One region of the Amycolatopsis sp. TNS106 genome, then DNA from elsewhere that is predicted to be linked to it. Evidence: riboswitches for the same ligand, from Rfam matches in the RefSeq annotation. Region 1 holds a riboswitch; the other holds the start of a gene.
What was found. A riboswitch is a leader RNA that binds a small molecule or an ion and turns the genes downstream of it on or off. The one in region 1 is predicted to bind glycine.

Region 1 (3,862 bases):
GCGCGGTCGCTGATCCTGGTGCAGTCGAGCGTGTACGAGAAGTTCATGGAGCTGCTGGAGCCCGCGGTGAACGGCGTCGTCGTGGGGGATCCGCGGCTGGAGGTGACCGAGATGGGCCCGCTGATCTCGGCGGGGCACCACGCGAAGGTCTCGTCCTATGTGGACGACGCGGCGCCGGTCGCCTTCCGCGGCAACGCGCCCATCGGCCCCGGATACTGGTTCGCGCCGACCGTCGTCACCCCGCCGGACCTGCGGCATCCGCTGGCGTCCGAGGAGATCTTCGGCCCCGTCGTCGCCGTGGTCCCGTTCGACGGCGAGGCGGACGCGATCACCATGGCCAATCAGACGGAGTACGGGCTGTCCGGCTCGATCTGGACCCGCGACGTCGGCCGCGCCTTCCGCGTCGCGCGTGGTGTCGAAGCGGGGAACCTGTCGGTCAACTCGCATTCATCCGTCCGGTACTGGACGCCGTTCGGCGGGTTCAAGCAGTCCGGGCTCGGCCGGGAACTCGGCCCGGACGCGCTCGACGCCTTCACCGAGACCAAGAACGTTTTCATCAGCACGGAGGAATGATGGTTCAGCGTTTCGAGGGCCGCGTCGCGGTCATCACCGGCGGTAGCAGCGGCATCGGCCTCGCCACCGCGCGGCGGCTGGCGAGCGAAGGCGCGAAGGTCGTCATCGGCGACATCTCCGCCGAGGCGGGCAAGGCCGCGGCCGACGAGGTCGGCGGGCTGTTCGTGCAGGCCGACGTCACCGACGCCGAGCAGGTCGAGGCCCTGTTCCAGACCACTGTGGACACCTTCGGCTCGGTCGACGTCGCGTTCAACAACGCGGGCATCTCCCCGCCCGAGGACGACTCGATCCTCACGACGGGCATCGACGCGTGGGAGAAGGTGCAGAAGGTCAACCTGACGTCGGTGTACCTGTGCTGCAAGGCCGTGTTGCCGCATATGCAGCGGCAGGGGAAGGGTTCGATCATCAACACGGCGTCGTTCGTCGCGGTGATGGGCGCGGCGACGTCGCAGATCTCCTACACCGCGTCGAAGGGCGGGGTGCTGGCGATGAGCCGGGAGCTGGGCGTGCAGTTCGCGCGGGAGAACATCCGGGTCAACGCGCTGTGCCCGGGCCCAGTGAACACGCCGCTGCTCAAGGAGCTGTTCGCGAAGGACCCCGAGCGGGCGGCGCGGCGGCTGGTGCACGTGCCGGTCGGGCGGTTCGCGGAGCCGGAGGAGATCGCGGCTGCCGTCGCGTTCCTGGCGAGCGACGACGCCTCGTTCATCACGGCGTCGCAGTTCCTGGTGGACGGCGGTATCTCGGGCGCCTACGTCACCCCGCTCTGACGACGTCACGCATTTAGTCCTCTGAATGCGATGGTCCTCGGCTGCTCTGTCCGTGAAGGCCTCCTTGAGGGACCCAGAGTCCCTCAAGGAGGCCTTCACGGACTCGGGGGCAGGGAGCGGAAGGACGCTTTCCTCTGAATTCGTGCCGTCACTCGTCCCGGTGGCTGGGATGGCGGGCCGCTGACCTGCGCTGTAGTCCTGACAACGCGTAGCCAGCAGCCAGGACCACCCAGGAGGCCCAGCATGACCCGGCAGATGAGCACCGCCATGCGTGACTGCATCGACCTGTGCAACGAGTGCCACGTCCGGTGCGAGGAGATGATGACGCGCTGTATGGAGTTGGGCGGTGCGAAGCTCGGCATGATGATGGTGACCTGCGCGGACATGTCCCGCATGTGCGCCGACATGATGATGCGCTGCTCCGCCATGGTCGCCGACCTCGAGATGATGCGCATGTGCGCGAAGATGTGCGGCCTCGCCTCCCAGATGATGCGGATGTGCGCCGACGAGTGCGCCAAGACCGGTGACGCCGAACTCGCCGACGCCGCCGCCATGATGACGCGCTGTGCCGACCTCTGCGGCACCATCACCGCCGAGATGATGATGGAGAACGCGTAACTCGCGTGCTCGGAGCCGTCACGCGAGTGACGGCTCCGAGCACGCAAGTGACGTGCTCGGCTGGAAGTAGACGCGCGTCGAACACGCCAGGTACGGTGTGCGCACAACTTCAGACAGGGCCGTCGAGCTGGAGCGGGAGAGCCCCCACGAACGTGGTGGGGCACCGAAGGAGCAAACTCCCCGGAATCTCTCAGGTACCCACTACCGCTTCACGCGAGGCCACTCTGGAAAGCAGGCGCGCAAGTGCGTCTCACCCAAGGTGAAAGCCACCCGCAACGGTGGTGAAACTCTCAGGTGCCATGACAGAGGGGGAGTTCCCAGCGCACCGGTCTATCCGGCGCCTGACCCAAGGAGCTCCCTTGACCAGTACGTCCTTCGACGACCGGCACATCGGCCCCTCGGAGTCCGAGCAGGCCAAGATGCTCGCCGAGGTCGGCTACGGCAGTCTCGATGCCCTGGTGCAGGCCGCCGTGCCGTCCGCGATCCGGGTCACCCGCGACCTCGAACTTCCCCCCGCCGCGTCCGAAGAGGACGCCATCGCCGAGCTTCGCGCGCTCGCCGCGCTCAACAAGCCGATGACGCAGATGATCGGCCTCGGCTTCCACGACACGGTCACCCCGGCGGTCATTCGCCGCAACGTGCTGGAGAACCCGGCCTGGTACACGGCGTACACGCCGTATCAGCCGGAGATCTCGCAGGGCCGTCTCGAAGCCCTCCTCAACTTCCAGACCATGGTCTCCGAGCTGGCCGGCCTCGCCACCGCGAACGCTTCCCTGCTCGACGAGTCCACCGCCGTCGCCGAGGCCGTCATGCTGATGCGCCGCGCGTCCAAGGCGAAGTCGAACAAGGTCGTGCTCGACGCCGAGTGCCTGCCGCAGACCATCGCCGTCGTCCGCACCCGCGCCGAGGCCATGGGCGTCGAGGTCGAGGTCCGTGACCTGCTCACGGGCCTGCCGGAGGAGTTCTTCGGTGTCGTCGTCCAGTACCCGGGCGCTTCCGGTGTCCTGCGTGGCGCGGGCTTCTACTCCGCCATCTCCGAGACCGCGAAGGCCGCCGGCGCGCTGTACACCGTCGCCGCCGACCTGCTCGCCCTCACGCTGATCACCGCGCCGGGTGAGTTCGGCGCCGACATCGCCGCCGGTTCCACCCAGCGCTTCGGTGTCCCGCTCGGGTACGGCGGGCCGCACGCCGGGTACATGGCCGTCCGCGCCGGGCTCGAGCGCTCGCTGCCGGGCCGCCTGGTCGGGGTCTCGGTCGACGCCGACGGCAACCCCGCGTACCGCCTCGCCCTGCAGACCCGCGAGCAGCACATTCGCCGCGAGAAGGCGACCTCCAACATCTGCACCGCGCAGGTGCTGCCCGCCGTGCTCGCCGCGATGTACGCGGTCTACCACGGCCCCGACGGCCTCAAGCGCATCGCGACCCGCGTCCACGGACTCGCCGCGGGCCTGGCCGACGCCCTCCGCGCGGCGGGCGTCGAGGTCGTCCACGAGGGCTTCTTCGACACCGTCCTCGCCCGCATGCCCGGGCAGGCCGAAGCGGTCGTCGCGGTCGCACGGGAGAACGGGATCAACCTCGGCCCGGTCGACGCCGACCACGTCCGCGTCGCCGTCGACGAGGTCACCACGCCCGCGATCATCGCCAAGGTGCTCAACGCCTTCGGTATCGACGCTGCCGACACCCAGGCCGCCGAAGCCCGCGCCCTCCCCACCGGCCTCGACCGCGAGAGCGAGTACCTCACGCACGAGGTCTTCCACTCCCACCGCTCCGAGACCGCGATGCTGCGCTACCTGCGCAGCCTGTCCGACCTCGACTACGCGCTCGACCGAGGCATGATCCCGCTCGGCTCCTGCACGATGAAGCTCAACGCCACCACCGAGATGGAGCCGATCAGCTGGCGCGAG
Region 2 (3,862 bases), 2.6 Mb from region 1:
CGGCCCGATGCCCGGCCCGCCGCCACCGTGCGGGATGCAGAAGGTCTTGTGCAGGTTCAGGTGGGAGACATCGGCGCCGAATCTGCCGTACTGCGCCACCCCGATCAGCGCGTTCAAGTTCGCGCCGTCGACGTACACCTGACCGCCCGCGTCGTGCACCAGCGCGCAGACCTCGCGGACGGTGTCCTCGTAGACGCCGTGCGTCGAGGGGTAGGTGATCATGATCGCGGCGAGGTCGTCGGCGTGCTCGTCCACAGTGGACTTGAGATGGCCGAGGTCGATGTTGCCCTCGTCGTCGCATTTCACGACGACCACGCGCATCCCGGCCATCACCGCGCTGGCCGCGTTCGTCCCGTGCGCGCTGGACGGGATCAGGCAGACGTCCCGTGCCGCGTTCCCGCGTTCGCGGTGGTAGGCGCGGATCGCCAGCAGCCCGGCGAACTCGCCCTGGCTGCCGGCGTTCGGCTGGAGGGAGACCGCGTCGTAGCCGGTGATGCCGGCGAGCCACCGCTCCAGGTCCTTCACGACGGTCAGCAGACCGGCCGCGTCCTCGGCGGGCGCGAACGGGTGCAGACCGGCGAACTCGGGCCAGGTGATCGGCTCCATCTCGGCCGTGGCATTGAGCTTCATCGTGCAGGAACCGAGCGGGATCATGCTCCGGTCGAGCGCGAGGTCCTTGTCGGACAACGACCTCAGGTACCGGAGCAGCGCCGTCTCGGAGCGATGCGCGTGGAAGACCGGATGCGTCAGGTACTCACTCGTGCGGCGCAGATCCGGCGGGAAGCCGTCCGCGGTGTCCGCGTCCAGCGAGTCCACATCGGACACCGCGACCCCGAACGCCTTCCACACCAGGGAAAGGTGTTCACGGGTCGTCGTCTCGTCGCAGGCGACGGCGACGTGGTCGGAGTCCACGAGCCGCAGGTTGACCCCGAGTTCCCTCGCGGTGGCGACGACGCCCTTCGCGCGGCCGGGGACGGCGGCCATGACGGTGTCGAAGAACTCGCAGTGCACGACGTCGACACCGCTCTCGGCGAGCCCCGCCGCGAGCACGGTGGCCATCCGGTGGGCGCGGTTCGCGATGGCGCGCAGGCCTTCGGGGCCGTGGTAGACCGCGTACATCGACGCGATCACCGCCAGCAGGACCTGGGCGGTGCAGATGTTGCTCGTCGCCTTCTCGCGGCGGATGTGCTGCTCGCGGGTCTGGAGCGCGAGCCGGTACGCGGGCGCGCCGTCGGCGTCCTTCGACACCCCGACCAGCCGTCCGGGCAGCTGCCGTTCGAGCCCCTGCCGGACGGCGAGGTACGCCGCGTGCGGCCCGCCGAAGCCCATCGGGACCCCGAACCGCTGGGTGGATCCGATCGCGACGTCGGCGCCGAGCTCACCGGGCGACCGCAGCAGGGTCAGCGCCAGCGGGTCCGCGGCCATCACCACCGCCGCGTCCAGCGCCTTGGCCTCGGCGATGGTGTGGTCCCATTCGCGGACGACGCCCGACGCGCCGGGATACGACAGCAGCACTCCGAAGAAGTCGCCGCCGAGCCCGAGCCCGGTGATGCCCTGGGACAGATCCGCGGTCACCAGCTCGATGCCGAGCGGTTCGGCACGAGTGCGCAGGACCTCGATCGTCTGCGGAAGGGTGTCCTCGTCGACCACGAACCGGTTCGACTTCGCCTTGCCCGCGCGGCGGACCAGCGTCATCGCCTCCGCGACGGCGGTCGCCTCGTCCAGCATGGAGGCGTTGGCGATCGGCAGGCCGGTCAGGTCGGAGACCATGGTCTGGAAGTTGAGGAGCGCTTCGAGCCGGCCCTGCGAGATCTCCGGCTGATACGGCGTGTACGCGGTGTACCAGGCCGGGCTCTCCAGCACGTTCCGGCGGATCACCGGCGGGGTCACGGTGTCGTGGTAGCCGAGGCCGATCATCTGGACCATCGGGCGGTTGCGCGCGGCCAGCGCGCGGAGTTCGGCGAGCGCTCCGGTCTCGGTGGCGGGCGGCGGCAGATCGGGCGGTGCCACGGACTCCCGCAGCGACGCGGGGACGGCCCGCTCGGCGAGTTCATCGAGGGAGGCGACACCGACGACGTCGAGGATGCGCGCGAGTTCTTCGGTGCCGGGACCGATGTGCCGGTCCGCGAAGGGGGTTCCGGATTCGAGAGCGGCCAGTGAAACGGGCTCCATCGGGGACCTCCCAGGACGCGGGGGTGGGGCCGGGACGATTGTCCTGGCCCTCCCCACTCTGTCCGTACCCCCGGTGGGGGCGCCTGAGAGTTTCACCCGAGTGTTGAGCCGGGCTTGCACCGTCGGCGGGGCCGCCAGGCTGTGACCTGGCGAACCACTTTCCAGAGGCGTCTCTTCCGCGCGGTCCAGGGTGCCTGAGAGGTTCCGGGGAGGACTTGCTCCTTCGGCGCCGAGCTCAACGGTTATCGACTCGGTCTCTCCCGCGCGGATTCGTCGACCGCGGAAGTGAGCCTACCCTGCCGCCCGTGCGGCTTCATGATCAGCCGGTGCGACGTGCGTTACGGCGCTGCGTGAGCTCGTCCGGCGTGACCGTTTCGATCACGCCGCCGTCGGCCCGCTCGGCCGGGAACTCGTGGATGGTGCCGCTGATCTCCTGCATCGCTCCGCTGACCGCGATCCCGAAGACACCCTGCCCGCCCTGGAGTAAATCGACGATCTCTTCGGGCGAAGTGCACTCGTAGACGGTGGTGCCGTCGGAGAACAGGGTGACCTTGGCGAGGTCGCGGACGCCGCGCAGGCGCAGGTGCTCGACGGCGACGCGGATGTTCTGCAGGGAGACACCGGTGTCCAGCAGCCGCTTGACGACCTTCAGGACGAGGATGTCCTTGAACGAGTAGAGCCGCTGCGAACCGGAGCCGTGCGCCGTGCGGATACTCGGCGCGACCAGCTTCGTGCGGGCCCAGTAGTCGAGCTGACGGTAGGTGATCCCGGCGATCTGGCAGGCGGCGGGGCCGCGGTAGCCGACGAGTTCGTCCGGGAGGGAAGAGTCGGGGAACAACTCGCCCTGCTCGCCGTCAGCGACCGGAACGAGCGGCTCTTGAGGGCTACCAGCCTCGACCACGCCATGCCTCCCCTCGCCCGACCTGGCGGCCGGCGAACAAAGCCGCGCGGACCCACGTGAGTCCGCACCGGAGTTCCTCGTCAAGACGAATGCCCCAGACATCCGAATCACACCTTGGCGATTCACCTTCATTGACGGTAAGCGCGTCCGGCAAAGCGGTCAACGCGACGCGCGGTCGGCCTCAAGCTCTTCTTGAGGCTTGTCGAGCACGGTCCCCCATTCGGCGGCACGGTTGCCAGTTTTACTCAGCCGTGTTATTTTTTACTCATGCAAGTAACTCCTTCCACCCAGAGTGCCATGCAAGAGGTCCAGGCGGAGCTGGGGCTGTCGGTCACCGAGGCGGCCCGGCGGGCCCAGATCATCGGCGCGACGATCGCGACGATCTCCGACCTCGGCTATCACAAGACGTCGTTCGCCAAGATCAAGGAGCGCGCCGGGCTGTCCAGCACCCGGATCATCTCGTACCACTTCACCAACAAGGCGGGCCTGATGCAGGCCGTGGTCACCACCGCGACAGGGATGAAGGACAAGTTCCTCGAGGAGCGGATCCAGGGCACGACCGACCGGGCCGGGCTGCTGCGCGGCTACATCGAGTCGGAGATCGCGTTCCTCGGCTCGTACCCGGAACTGGTGCGGGTCATGGTCGAAATGGGCTCGAGCGGCTCGGACGCCGAGGGCTGGTTCATGTCGGCGCCGCTGGTCGAGGAGTTCCGGACCGGCCGGCTCGAACGTCAGCTCCGCCAGGGACAGCAGGAAGGCGCCTTCGGCGATTTCGCGCCGGACGTGATG

Region 2: it holds a riboswitch for glycine, as region 1 does, so the genes downstream of both, gcvP (aminomethyl-transferring glycine dehydrogenase) here and gcvP (aminomethyl-transferring glycine dehydrogenase) in region 1, are expected to answer to the same signal.

What each region holds. Positions count from the first base shown of each region.
Region 1 covers NZ_CP024972.1:8,415,447-8,419,308, forward strand. The annotation lists gene CVV72_RS39080 (aldehyde dehydrogenase) at 1-573, shown strand, start outside; gene CVV72_RS39085 (3-oxoacyl-ACP reductase) at 573-1,340, shown strand; gene CVV72_RS39090 (hypothetical protein) at 1,584-1,958, shown strand; glycine riboswitch at 2,082-2,175, shown strand; gene gcvP (aminomethyl-transferring glycine dehydrogenase) at 2,318-3,862, shown strand, end outside.
Region 2 covers NZ_CP024972.1:2,186,517-2,190,378, forward strand. The annotation lists gene gcvP (aminomethyl-transferring glycine dehydrogenase) at 1-2,172, opposite strand, end outside; glycine riboswitch at 2,344-2,445, opposite strand; gene CVV72_RS09835 (MerR family transcriptional regulator) at 2,492-3,073, opposite strand; gene CVV72_RS09840 (TetR/AcrR family transcriptional regulator) at 3,371-3,862, shown strand, end outside.